DNA from 3 places in the Streptomyces qaidamensis genome. Region 1 is predicted to be linked to each of the others. Evidence: riboswitches for the same ligand, from Rfam matches in the RefSeq annotation. Region 1 holds a riboswitch; each other region holds the start of a gene.
The links. A riboswitch is a leader RNA that binds a small molecule or an ion and turns the genes downstream of it on or off. The one in region 1 is predicted to bind cyclic di-AMP.

Region 1 (4,418 bases):
GGACCGGCTCGGCACGGTCGCCGGCCGCGCCGACGAACTGTGCCGGTACGCCGTGCTGTTCGGCGACCCGCAGCTCGCCCTGACCGCCGTCCAGCGTGTGCTGGAGATCACGGCGGAGGAGGTCCAGGAGGTCGCCAAGGCCCGCCTGCGGCCCGACAACCGCGCGGTGCTCGTGTACGAGCCCGTCACCGACGAGGACACCACCGAGGACACCGCAGCCGCGGCCGGCGACGAGAACGAGGAGGCGGCCAAGTGACCGAGCTCGCCACGATGGAATTCCACCCCCGGCCGCAGGCGGGCGACGCCCGGCCGTGGGCCTTCCCCGCCCCCGAGCGCGGCACGCTCGACAACGGCCTGACGGTGCTGCGCTGCCACCGCCCCGGCCAGCAGGTCGTCGCCGTGGAGGTGTTGCTGGACGCCCCCCTGGACGCGGAGCCGGGCGGTCTCGACGGTGTGGCCACGATCATGGCCCGGGCGTTCTCCGAGGGCACCGACAAGCACTCCGCCGAGGAGTTCGCCGCCGAGCTGGAGCGCGCGGGTGCCACCCTCGACGCGCACGCCGACCACCCCGGCGTCCGGCTCAGCCTGGAGGTGCCGGCCTCCCGGCTCGCCAAGGGGCTGAACCTGATCGCCGACGCGCTGAGGGCGCCCGCGTTCGCCGACAGCGAGGTCGAGCGGCTGGTCACCAACCGCCTCGACGAGATCCCGCACGAACTGGCCAACCCCTCCCGCCGCGCCGCCAAGGAGCTCTCCAAGGAGCTGTTCCCGTCGGACGCGCGCATGTCGCGGCCACGGCAGGGCACCGAGGAGACGGTCGCCGCGATCGACTCCGCGGCCGTTCGCGGCTTCTACGAGAAGCACGTCCGCCCCGCCACGGCCACCGCCGTGGTCGTCGGTGACCTCACCGGCATCGACCTCGACACCCTGCTCGGGGACACCCTGGGCGCCTGGACGGGCTCCTCGGCCGAGCCCCGCCCCGTGCCGCCGGTGACCGCCGACGACACCGGCCGGGTCGTCATCGTGGACCGCCCCGGCGCCGTCCAGACGCAGCTGCTGATCGGCCGGGTCGGCCCGGACCGGCACGACCGCGTGTGGCCCGCGCAGGTGCTCGGCACGTACTGCCTCGGCGGCACCCTCACCTCCCGTCTGGACCGCGTCCTGCGCGAGGAGAAGGGCTACACCTACGGCGTACGGGCGTTCGGCCAGGTCCTCAGGTCCGCCCCGGACGGCACGGGTGCCGCGATGCTCGCCATCAGCGGTTCCGTCGACACGCCCAACACAGGCCCCGCTCTGGAGGACCTCTGGACGGTGCTGCGCACCCTCGCCGCCGAGGGACTGACCGACGCCGAGCGGGACGTCGCCGTGCAGAACCTGGTCGGCGTGGCTCCGCTCAAGTACGAGACGGCCGCGGCGGTCGCGAGCACGCTGGCCGACCAGGTCGAGCAGCACCTGCCCGACGACTACCAGGCCACGCTGTACCGTCAGCTCGCCGCGACCGGCACCGTGGAGGCCACCGCGGCGGCCGTGAGCGCCTTCCCGGTGGACCGTCTGGTGACCGTACTCGTCGGTGACGCGGCGCAGATCAAGGCGCCTGTCGAGGCCCTGGGCATCGGCGAAGTCACCGTCGTCGCCGCCGAGTAGCGGCACGCGCGCGGAGGAGCCCTGGTTGTCTTCCAAGGCACCAGGGCTCCTTTATGCCCGAATTGGTACGGAGGTTGCCTGTCTGCCCTGTGGGATGCGCTACAAACACCGGGATTCGTTTGGGAATTGAAAGCGGCGCCGCTTAGCGTCATCCGGGCTGTTCGTCAGGCAGTGCGCCGCACCCGCGGCACCGGACAGTCATCGCCGAGTCCCCGTACGGCGCGAGCCAGGGGAGCCGGGGACCCATCGCAGTCCCTGGGGTGAATCGGGCGCCCGCGCGAGTCGCGAGGGAGTCCGTAGGAGACCTTCCTGCTCCGAACCCGTCAGCTAACCCGGTAGGCGAGAGGGAAGGAAAGGACCAGCCACTACATGGCGTTCACTCGCGCCACCGGGAAGCACCGTCGTCCCAGCAGGATCCAGCGCGGCACCGCCCGCGCGGCGGGCGTCGCGGCCCTCGCCACCACCGGCGTGATCGGCACCGTGGCGGCCCCCGCTGCCTTCGCCGCCGAGCCCAGCCCCGAGCAGACCGGCCTCACCCCGGTCGTCACCATGGGCGACACCGTGGCCCAGCAGATCGACGCCCAGGCGATCGCGCAGCAGCAGGCCGCCGACGAGGCCGCCGCCAAGCAGAAGGCCGAGGAGACCGCGCGCAAGCAGGCCGCGGAGTTGGCCGAGAGGGCCAAGGAAGCGGCCGAGAAGGACCGCGAGGCCAAGGAGCGCGCCGCCCGCGAGGCCGAGCGCAAGCGCCTCAACGCCTACCTGGCCCCGATCTCCGGCTCGTACGTCTCCACCGGCTACAAGGCCAGCAGCGGCCTGTGGTCCTCCGGCAGCCACACCGGCGTCGACTTCCACGCCGCCACCGGCACCTCCGTCCACGCGGTCGGCGCGGGCACCGTCGTCGAGGCCGGCTGGGGCGGCTCGTACGGCAACCAGATCGTGATCAAGATGAACGACGGGACGTACACCCAGTACGGACACCTGTCCTCCGTCGGCGTCTCGGTGGGCCAGCAGGTCACCCCCGGCCAGCAGATCGGCCTGTCCGGCGCGACCGGCAACGTCACCGGCCCGCACCTGCACTTCGAGGCCCGTACGAGCCAGGAGTACGGCTCGGACATCGACCCGGTCGCCTACCTCCGCTCGCACGGCGTGAGCGTCTGACGGGAACCCCCGCGCTGTTCCCGAAGCCCCGGCTCCCCGAGCCGGGGCTTTCGGCGTTTACGGCGGCAGCCTGTCCAAAAAATATCCCTGGATTCCCGATGGCCGTCGGAAATTCCGGCTCATTGCAATAGAGTCACGGAACGGACGCCGCTCGCCGGCGTTTCTCGGGGATTAAGGGGAGGTCGGTCATGCGTATTCCCGCGCACTCGGTGTGCACGGCCATCCGGGACGACATCGTCGCGGGCGTCCACGCACGCGGCAGCCGGCTCACCGAGGAACTCCTCGCACGCCGCTACGGCGTCTCGCGGGTGCCCGTCCGGGAGGCGCTGCGCACCCTGGAGGCCGAGGGCTTCGTGGTGACCCGACGGCACGCCGGCGCCTGCGTGGCCGAACCCACCGAGCAGGAGGCGGGCGACCTGCTGGAGATGCGCATGCTCCTGGAGCCGCTCGGTGCGGCCCGCGCCGCCCAGCGCCGCACCGAGGCGCATCTGAAGGTCCTGCGCGGACTGGTCCGGCTGGGCCAGGAGCGGGCCCGCCGCGGCAGCAGCGACGACCTGCGCTCCCTCGGCGGCTGGTTCCACGAAACACTCGCCCAGGCCTCCGGCAGCCCCGCACTGACCTCGATGCTCACCCAGCTCCGCCACAAGATCGCGTGGATGTACGCCGTGGACGCGCCGGCCAGCCCCGTGGAGTCCTGGACGGAGCACGGCGCGATCGTGGACGCGGTGGCGCGCGGGGACGGCGAGCGCGCGCGGGCGGTCACGGCGCTGCACGCCGAGCGTGCGACGGGCGCGCACCGTCTGCGATTCGGCTCGGGCAGGGAGTCCGCCGACCGTGTGAGGAACTCGCAACATCCCGTAAACACGGCGAGCCCGCGGCATTAACACGACGGCCGTATACAAAGAGCAGGCAATTCGTGACGGCCTATTTCCCCCTGCCTGGAAACGGGGAATTCTAGAATTCCCGCCCCGTGGCGACCGGGAATGACGAAGGGCCCGCCCGGTGAATTCGGACGAGCCCTTCGGTGTGCGCCGGAAAGGGCGCACGGGACATCAGACGGTCTCGGGCAGTTCCTCGAGACCCTCGGAGACCAGCTTGGCCAGCCGGTCCAGGGCGGCGTCCGCGCCCTCGGCGTCGGAGGCGAGGACGATCTCCTCGCCACCCTGGGCGCCGAGGCCCAGGACGGCCAGCATCGAGGCCGCGTTGACGGGGGTGCCGCCAGCCTTGGCGATCGTCACCGGGACGCCTGCGGCCGTGGCGGCTCGGACGAAGATGGAGGCGGGGCGGGCGTGGAGACCCTCGGCCCAGCCGACGTTGACGCGGCGCTCAGCCATGTGTTGCTGCCCTTCGGTGTTCAGGGTTGTCTAGACCAGTTTCCCATATCGTGAAGCCCACCAGGAGCGGTTCTCGCGTTCCACTCCAGGGGCGCCGTCGGATCGCGGCCTCGACCCGACTGATGCCCTCCACAGACTGCCTCGCGCCGTTGTCAGGCGCTAGCCGTACTCTGGGGCCCATGCAGACCTCGCCGGACCGGCACGAGTATCCCGCCCACTGGGAAGCCGACGTGGTGCTGCGCGACGGGGGCACCGCGCGCATCCGGCCCATCACCGTTGATGACG
Region 2 (4,418 bases), 3.0 Mb from region 1:
GGATACGGTCGAGGCGTGACCGACCAGCCCCAGCCCAGCACACCCGCGACCGCTCCCGACCTCTTCACCTGGGAGTTCGCGAGCGACCCCTACCCCGCCTACGCCTGGCTCCGTGAGCACAGCCCCGTCCACAAGACGCGGCTCCCCAGCGGTGTGGAGGCCTGGCTGGTCACGCGGTACGCCGACGCCAAGCAGACGCTCGCCGACGGCCGGCTCTCCAAGAACCCCGCGCATCACGACGAACCGGCGCACGCCAGGGGCAAGACCGGCATCCCCGGGGAGCGCAAGGCCGAGCTGATGACGCATCTGCTCAACATCGACCCGCCTGACCACACCCGGCTGCGCCGGCTGGTGTCCAAGGCGTTCACCCCGCGCCGGGTCGCCGAGTTCGCGCCACGGGTGCAGGAGCTCACCGACACCCTCATCGACGGGTTCGCGCGGAAGGGATCCGCCGACCTGATCCACGAGTTCGCCTTCCCGCTCCCCATCTACGCCATCTGCGACCTGCTCGGCGTCCCGCGCGAGGACCAGGACGACTTCCGCGACTGGGCGGGCATGATGATCCGCCACCAGGGCGGGCCGCGGGGCGGCGTGGCGCGGTCCGTGAAGAAGATGCGCGGCTACCTCGCCGACCTCATCCACCGCAAACGCGAGGCGCTGCCCGCCGAGCCCGCCCCCGGCGAGGACCTCATCTCCGGTCTCATCCGCGCCTCCGACCACGGCGAGCACCTCACGGAGAACGAGGCGGCGGCCATGGCCTTCATCCTGCTGTTCGCCGGTTTCGAGACGACCGTGAACCTGATCGGCAACGGCACCTACGCCCTGCTCACCCACCCCGGGCAGCGCGCACGGCTCCAGGCGTCCCTCGCCGCGGGGGAGACCGGCCTGCTGGAGACCGGCGTCGAGGAACTCCTCCGCTACGACGGCCCCGTCGAACTCGCCACCTGGCGCTTCGCCACGCAGCCCCTCACCCTCGGCGGGCAGCGCATCGAGGCGGGCGACCCTGTCCTCGTGGTCCTGGCCGCCGCGGACCGTGACCCGGAGCGGTTCGCCGATCCGGACGTGCTGGACCTCGCCCGCCGTGACAATCAGCACCTCGGGTACGGCCACGGCATCCACTACTGCCTCGGAGCCCCGCTCGCCCGGCTGGAGGGCCAGAGCGCGCTCGCCACGCTCCTGACCCGCCTCCCGGACCTCCGGCTCGCGGCGGATCCGGCCGAGCTGAGATGGCGTGGCGGCCTCATCATGCGCGGGCTGCGCACGCTGCCGGTGGAGTTCGCACCCGTCGGACGTGACGAAACATCAGAGTTGTGATCTTCACGTGATCTGCGCGGCATGAACTTGTGACAAGTGATCGACTGCCGATACGTTCACCCATCAACGCGGCGGGGAATCGCGCCGCATCGGTCACTGCTGTCTCGCGAAAGGTCTCCGTATGCTCTCCGGGAACGGTCGGCACCGCCGCCCCCGTCAGGCTCCGGCTCTCCTCGTGGCGGCCGGGGTGACCGGCTCCGCCATCGCGATCCCGCTCCTCGGGGCCTCCGGTGCCAGCGCGGCCGACGGCACGACCTGGGACCGGGTCGCGGACTGCGAGACAGGCGGCGCCTGGAGCCAGAACAGCGGCAACGGCTACTACGGCGGCCTGCAGTTGTCCCAGGACGACTGGGAGAAGCACGGCGGCCTCGACTACGCCGCGAGCGCCGATCTGGCCAGTCGCTCCCAGCAGATAGCCGTGGCCGAGAGAATCCTCGCCGACCAGGGGGTCGGCGCATGGCGTACCTGCGGACTGCTCTCGGGGCTCCAGCAGGGCAAGGGTTCGGAATCATCCGACTCGTCCGAATCATCCGGTGAGGTGGACTCGCCCGGATTGCTCGATTCGCTGGGTTCATCCCCCTCTGGGAGTCCCTCTTCGTCCCCGTCACCTGACGTATCGTCGTCTTCGAAGGACGAAACGGCCAAGACCGACAAGTCGTCCCAATCCGACGGCTCGTCGCGGGATGAGCAGCCCGACGGCTCTCCGTCGGCCACTCCCGAGGGCGGCAAGCAGGGCAACTCGCGGAAGGGCGACGACTCCTCGGCCTCGGCCGAGACCGGCTCCGGCCGTCATCGCGGTCCCAGTGCCGACGAAACCCGCGCGCCCGGGAGCGACCGTACGGAGAAGTCCACAGGGCGTCACTCCGCGCCCGCTGAAGAGAGTTCCGGCGACGCGTCCGAGGGTGCCTACATCGTGGGCGTCGGCGACAGTCTCTGGTCCATCGCCGACTCCCTTCGGGTTGACGGCGGATGGCACGCGCTCTACGAGGGCAACGAGACGGCGGTCGGCGCCGACCCGGACCTCATCCATCCCGGTCAGACGCTCGCGGTCGAGGGCGAAGCGGACGAGAAGTAGCTGTTCGGGCAGTGCGGAAACGACGGTCGAAGTCACCCTCAAACCGGGTGAGTTCACGTCACGTTTTCGTGCTGAATGTCCCGTATAAGACCGGTGAGAGATAGATCTCAGAAGCCTTGATCGTCTTTGAAATTCCGTGGACCTCGTGTCTACGGTCGTGACCGCTCGTCACCGCGAGCCCCGGCTGCCGCAACGCCGAATCCTGCCAGCGGCCGTACGGGAACAGTCGTCGCGTCAAGCGCCGTAGGCAGGAGCGGGGGACCCAAGGTAGGTGCCCGACCGGACAGTTGTGCCGGAAGGGCTTGGGGTGAAGCCGTGTCCCGGGAGGGGCGCGGCCGGGCAACTCAACCGGCCCGAACCCGACAGCTCACCTCGCAGGCGTCGGTGAGGGGATCCTCCATGCTGTTTTCCGGCAAGGGCAAGCACCGTCGTCCGTCCAAGGCCACCCGTGTCGTCGCGCTCGCCGGCGTCACCGGTGCCGCCGTCGCCGCCCCGCTGATGGCGGCCGGCAACGCCTCCGCCGCCACCGCCTCCGAGTGGGACGCGGTCGCCCAGTGCGAGTCCGGCGGCAACTGGTCCATCAACACCGGCAACGGCTACTACGGCGGTCTGCAGTTCTCCGCCTCCACCTGGTCCGGCTACGGCGGCACCAAGTACGCCTCCACCGCCGACCAGGCCACCAAGGCCCAGCAGATCGAGATCGCCGAGAAGGTCCTCGCGGGCCAGGGCAAGGGTGCCTGGCCGGTCTGCGGCAAGGGCCTGTCGAGCGCCGGCTACACCGGCGGCGGCTCCTCCAGCGACTCGGGCAGCTCCTCGCAGAGCCAGCAGAGCACCGAGACCCGCGAGACCCAGCAGCAGCCGGCCTCCCGCTCCGACGAGCGCCCGGCGGCCAAGAAGACCGTCACCACCCCGACCGGCAAGAAGGTCAAGAAGGGTGACGGCGAGTACAAGGTCGTCAAGGGCGACACCCTGAGCTCGATCGCCGCGGACGAGAAGGTCAAGGGCGGCTGGGAGAAGCTGTACCAGCTGAACAAGGACATCATCGACGATGCCAACCTCATCTACCCGGGCCAGCAGCTGCACCTGAAGTAAGCAGCGGCCCACCCGGGCCCTCCAGGGCCCACCAGCTCCCCGCTCCGGCGCGTCATCCCCCGTACGCACCGGAGCGGGGTTTTTTCTGCCGGACTTCGCGAACCAGCTTTGTTCCGTTCGGAAACAATTTACTCTCGGTTCTGTCCATGGGGTGGGCGACCCGGTGGCCGATCGCCCGGAGCCGGTTAGGCTCATGTCGCGAGCCACCACGGCTCCGCACCTCGCCGGGTCCACGTGACCCGCGTACCCGCGTCACATGAAGAAGGAGATGCTCGTGCCGTCCATCGACGTCGTCGTAGCCCGGGAAATCCTGGACTCCCGAGGCAACCCCACGGTCGAGGTCGAGGTCGGCCTCGACGACGGCAGCACGGGTCGTGCCGCCGTCCCGTCCGGCGCCTCCACGGGTGCCTTCGAGGCCATCGAGCTCCGCGACGGCGACTCGAACCGCTACCTCGGCAAGGGTGTGGAGAAGGCCGTCCTCGCGGTCATCGAGCAGATCGGCCCGGAGCTGGTCGGCTACGACGCCACAGAACAGCGCCTGATCGACCAGGCCATGTTCGACCTGGACGCCACCGACAACAAGGGCTCCCTCGGCGCCAACGCGATCCTCGGCGTCTCGCTCGCCGTCGCCCACGCCGCCTCCGAGGCCAGCGATCTGCCGCTGTTCCGCTACCTGGGCGGCCCCAACGCGCACCTGCTTCCGGTGCCGATGATGAACATCCTGAACGGCGGCTCGCACGCCGACTCCAACGTGGACATCCAGGAGTTCATGATCGCCCCGATCGGCGCGGAGTCCTTCTCCGAGGCCCTGCGCTGGGGCGCCGAGGTCTACCACACGCTGAAGAAGGTCCTGAAGAGCAAGGGCCTGGCCACCGGCCTCGGCGACGAGGGCGGCTTCGCCCCGAACCTCGGCTCCAACCGCGAGGCCCTCGACCTC
Region 3 (4,418 bases), 1.4 Mb from region 1:
CTTCAACCGGGCAATCGGTGTCCGTCGCGCGAGGATCGGGGTCCGTCGTGCGATGAAACGAAGGGGCGCACTGTCCGTATTCTCTGATCATGGCCGCACCCATCGCATATTCACTCATCGCCACCGATCTGGACGGGACGTTGCTGCGCGGCGACGACACCCTCTCCGACCGGTCCCTCGCCGCGCTCGCGCGGGTGGCGGACGCCGGTGCCCAGCACCTCGTGGTGACGGGCCGGCCGGCGCCCAGAGTGCGGCCGCTCCTGGACGACCTCGGCACGACGGGGCTCGCGGTGTGCGGGCAGGGCGCGCAGGTGTACGACGCAGGCGCGGACCGGCTGCTGTGGTCCATCACCCTGGACCGGGAACTGGCCGAGACCGCTCTGGGCAAGATCGAGGCCGAGGTGGGGCAGGTGTACGCGGCGGTCGACCAGGACGGGGTCGACGGGCTCACGCTGATCGAGCCGGGTTATCTGATGCCGCACCCGACCCTGCCCGCCGTGCGGGTCGACCGCCGCGACGACCTGTGGGGCGAGCCCATCAGCAAGGTGCTGCTGCGCCATCCCCACCTGTCGGACGACGAGTTGGCGGCGACGGCCCGCTCGGTGGTCGGCTCACTGGCGACGGTGACGATGTCGGGCCCCGGCACGGTCGAACTCCAGCCGTGCGGGATCACCAAGGCCACGGGCCTCGCGCTGGCCGCCGAGCATCTGGGGCTGCGCCCGGCGGACACCCTCGCCTTCGGTGACATGCCCAACGACATCCCGATGTTCGACTGGGCCGCTCACGGGGTGGCGATGGCCAATGCCCATCCCGAACTCAAGGCCGTGGCCGACGAGGTCACCCTGTCGAACGAGGACGACGGCATCGCCGTCGTCCTCGAACGACTGCTGGGCGGGGCGGCTCAGTACGGGCCGTTGACGTTGTCGATCGAGCCGTAACGGTCGGCCGCGTAGTTGCAGGCCGCCGTGATGTTGGCGACCGGGTCGTACGGGTCCCACGACGTGCCGTCCACGTGGTAGGCCTGGAAGGTCGGGTCGATGGTCTGGAGCAGGCCCTTGGACGGGGTGCCCTTGGCGGCGTTGGAGTCCCAGTTGTTGATCGCCAGCGGGTTGCCGGACGACTCGCGCATGATGTTGCGGTAGATGCCGTCGTAGGACCCGGGGATCCCCTTCTGCGCCATGATGTCCAGCGCCTCGCGGATCCATCCGTCCAGGTTGTTCGCGTAGGTCTTCGCCGACGCCTGGGTGGCCTGGGCGACACCGCCGGCGGGCTTCGCGGCCGGCTTGGCGGGGGCGGACGACTTGGTCGCCGTCTTCTTCGCTGCGTCCGTCTTGGTGGTCTTCACCGTCAGCTTCAGACCCGGGTGGATCAGCTTCGGGTCGTCGCCGACGGCGGCGCGGTTGTCCTTGTAGAGCTGCTTCCAGCCGCCCGAGACGTCGTACTTGTCCGCGATGCGGGCGAGCGAGTCGCCCTTGACCACGGTGTACGTGAGGGGCTTGGCGGGCTGGGCCGCCTGCGGCACGGACTGTGCGGCGGCGGGTGCGATCTGTGGCTCGGCGGCACTCGCGTGCGTGGCGCCGAGGAGCGGAAGGGTGAGTGCGGCTCCGCCGGTACCGGCGGCGATGAAGCCTCGGGTCAGCGGGTTGGTTCTGGGGCGACGGTGCTTGCCTCGTCCGGCCATGGCGATATTCCTCTCCGGCGCCTGCGAGGTGAGCTGTCGGGTTCGGGCCGGGAGGTGCCCGGCCGCGTACGGCGCTGTGTGCCGTACGCGGCTTCACCCCGAGCCGTGCCGCTGTGCGGACCGGCGACTTACCTGGGTCCCCCGCTCCTGCCACGCGTGAGTGAGTCGGTTCTGTGGGGAGTCCGGGCGGCGGCAGGATTAGGCGTCCGCCGGACAGGGCCGGAACGTATGCGAGAGCACATGTCGGGAACAAGCACCCCAGTCACATATCACGCAGTTGACCTTGGTCGGGGGCTTTTGGGCCGCTTGATCCTTTGCGGGAGCCAAGGCTCAACTGGCGTTCTGGGGAAGGCGGTACAAGCCGATGCCGTAGTGGGGCGGAAAAGGGGAACAAGTGATTCAACTCACTGATCACGAGCCTGCGGGGCAATTTTCGCCAAGGGGAATTCACGTACTCATCACGGCAAATCGTGCATAGTTCGCTACCTCTGGGTAAGTCGATTTATATCTGTTCTTATAGGTTGATCGAAAACATAACGGTCGTGATCGGATACCACCCGGCCTGTAACCCTGGGTGCTGGCGGTGATCGAAACGTGACCGGATACGCTGGCCGGAGTGAGGGCAGCGACCTATCGACAATCCGCGTAATCACCGGCAGACACAGCAGACAGGAGACCCCTCGTGACCGACGTCGGGCCGTTCGGGCTGAGCGTGCGGGACCAGGCTCTGGAAGCCGATGTCCAGGCCGGGATGGCGGCTGTCGAGGAAGGCTTGCTCGAGGCCACGAAGAGTGAGGTGCCCTTCATCACGGAGGCCGCCCAGCACCTGGTGCGGGCCGGGGGCAAGCGGTTCCGCCCGCTGCTGGTGATGCTCTCCGCCCAGTTCGGCGACCGGTACGCACCCGGGATCGTGCCGTCGGCCGTCGTCGTGGAGCTGACCCACCTCGCCACGCTGTACCACGACGACGTGATGGACGAGGCCGCCGTGCGCCGCGGCGTCGCGAGCGCGAACACCCGCTGGGGCAACTCCGTCGCGGTCCTCACCGGCGATTTCCTCTTCGCCCGCGCCTCGCACATCCTGGCCGACCTCGGCCCGGAGGCCGTGCGGGTGCAGGCCGAGGCGTTCGAGCGGCTGGTGACCGGCCAGATCCTGGAGACGGCCGGACCGCAGGACGGCCGGGACCCCGTCGAGCACTACCTCGACGTGCTGGGCGGCAAGACCGGCTCGCTGGTCGCGGTGTCGTGCCGGTTCGGCGCGATGATGTCCGGCGCCGACGACACGGTCGTGGACGTCCTGACCCAGTACGGCGAGCGGCTCGGCGTCGCCTTCCAGCTCGCGGACGACGTCCTGGACATCGCCTCCCACTCCCACGAGTCCGGCAAGACGCCCGGCACCGACCTGCGTGAGGGCATCCCCACGCTGCCGGTGCTGCGGCTGCGCGAGCGGGCGGCCCGGCTCGGACTCGCCGAGGACATCGCCCTGTGCGAGCTCCTCGACTCCGACCTCACCGACGACGCCCGGCACGCCGAGGCCCTGCGCCTGCTGCGGGCCCACCCGGCGCTGGAGCAGGCCCGGCGGGACACCGTCCGTTACGCCCAGGACGCCCGTTCGGCGCTCGCGCCCCTGCGGGAGTGCACCGCGAAGACGGCGCTCCTGGAGCTGTGCGACGCGGTGGTGCACCGGGCCGGCTAGCCCGCCCTCCCCGCGACCCCTACGGGTCGGGGGAGAAGTCGCCCTTCCGTGTCATACCCCAGCAGTACACGGAGTTGAGCCCGGGGTCTGACGTATCTCCCTGGCCGATTTGGTCAGATGGACACCAGGGAAAGACACCACTCCTCACCTGTTCGGGTGAGAATGGCGGCTCAGGGACGAGTGCGTGGACGACACGGACAGCCGCCGCCGACCACGGAGGTAGGGCACACATGGCACCGTACGCATCCGACGACAGCACGACCGCCGGAGAGGTCGACGAGCAGCGCTCCGGGCGGCGCAAAGCCGCGCGGTACATCGTCCCGGTCACGGTGGTGGGGGTGGCCGCCGCGACGATCGGGCTGGTCCCCGCGCTCGCCGACTCCGGGGACCCCGACCTCCCGAAGATCACCGCACAGCAACTCATCGAGAAGATCGCCAAGTCGGACGTCCAGCAGCTGTCCGGCACGGTGAAGATCAGTACGGACCTCGGCCTGCCGAACCTCGGCGGCCTGGAGTCGGGCCTGCTGTCCGGCGCCGCGGGCCAGGGCGAGGGCGGCTCCTCCGCCGACCCGACGGCCAAGCTCACCGAACTGGCCTCCGGCACGCACACCCTGCGCGTCGCCGCCGACGGCCCGGACAAGCAGAAGCTGTCGCTGCTGGAGAACGCCGCCGAGTACAGCGTCATCCACAACGGCAAGGACGTCTGGGGCTACGACAGCAAGTCCAACGAGGTCTACCACGGCACCTCCTCCGAGAGCCCGGAGCGCGGCAAGGACCAGCAGCCGCCGGCCCTGCCGAAGGACTTCGCCGAGGAGGCCCTGAAGGCGGTCGACGACACCACGTCCGTGACCGTGGACGGCACGGCCCAGGTCGCCGGCCGGGACGCCTACAAGCTGGTCGTCGAGCCGAAGCAGTCCGGCTCCACGGTCGGCGCGATCACCGTCGCCGTGGACGCGAAGACCGGCATGCCGCTGAAGTTCACGCTCACCCCGGCGGGCGGCGGCCCGGCCGTCGTCGACGCGGGCTTCACGAAGGTCAGCTTCG

Region 2: linked by a shared signal. The riboswitch ahead of A4E84_RS16275 (LysM peptidoglycan-binding domain-containing protein) and the one ahead of A4E84_RS30025 (M23 family metallopeptidase) in region 1 are both predicted to bind cyclic di-AMP.
Region 3: linked by a shared signal. The riboswitch ahead of A4E84_RS23835 (transglycosylase SLT domain-containing protein) and the one ahead of A4E84_RS30025 (M23 family metallopeptidase) in region 1 are both predicted to bind cyclic di-AMP.

Annotation. Positions count from the first base shown of each region.
Region 1 is NZ_CP015098.1:6,740,406-6,744,823, forward strand. It holds gene A4E84_RS30015 (M16 family metallopeptidase) at 1-256, shown strand, start outside; gene A4E84_RS30020 (M16 family metallopeptidase) at 253-1,641, shown strand; cyclic di-AMP (ydaO/yuaA leader) riboswitch at 1,834-1,998, shown strand; gene A4E84_RS30025 (M23 family metallopeptidase) at 2,011-2,799, shown strand; gene A4E84_RS30030 (GntR family transcriptional regulator) at 2,988-3,683, shown strand; gene A4E84_RS30035 (HPr family phosphocarrier protein) at 3,852-4,133, opposite strand; gene A4E84_RS30040 (bifunctional acetate--CoA ligase family protein/GNAT family N-acetyltransferase) at 4,313-4,418, shown strand, end outside.
Region 2 is NZ_CP015098.1:3,721,888-3,726,305, reverse strand. It holds gene A4E84_RS16285 (cytochrome P450 family protein) at 16-1,314, shown strand; gene A4E84_RS16280 (LysM peptidoglycan-binding domain-containing protein) at 1,436-2,389, shown strand; cyclic di-AMP (ydaO/yuaA leader) riboswitch at 2,619-2,785, shown strand; gene A4E84_RS16275 (LysM peptidoglycan-binding domain-containing protein) at 2,789-3,481, shown strand; gene eno (phosphopyruvate hydratase) at 3,756-4,418, shown strand, end outside.
Region 3 is NZ_CP015098.1:5,362,759-5,367,176, forward strand. It holds gene A4E84_RS23830 (Cof-type HAD-IIB family hydrolase) at 90-938, shown strand; gene A4E84_RS23835 (transglycosylase SLT domain-containing protein) at 902-1,681, opposite strand; cyclic di-AMP (ydaO/yuaA leader) riboswitch at 1,685-1,854, opposite strand; gene A4E84_RS23840 (polyprenyl synthetase family protein) at 2,364-3,374, shown strand; gene A4E84_RS23845 (LolA family protein) at 3,605-4,418, shown strand, end outside.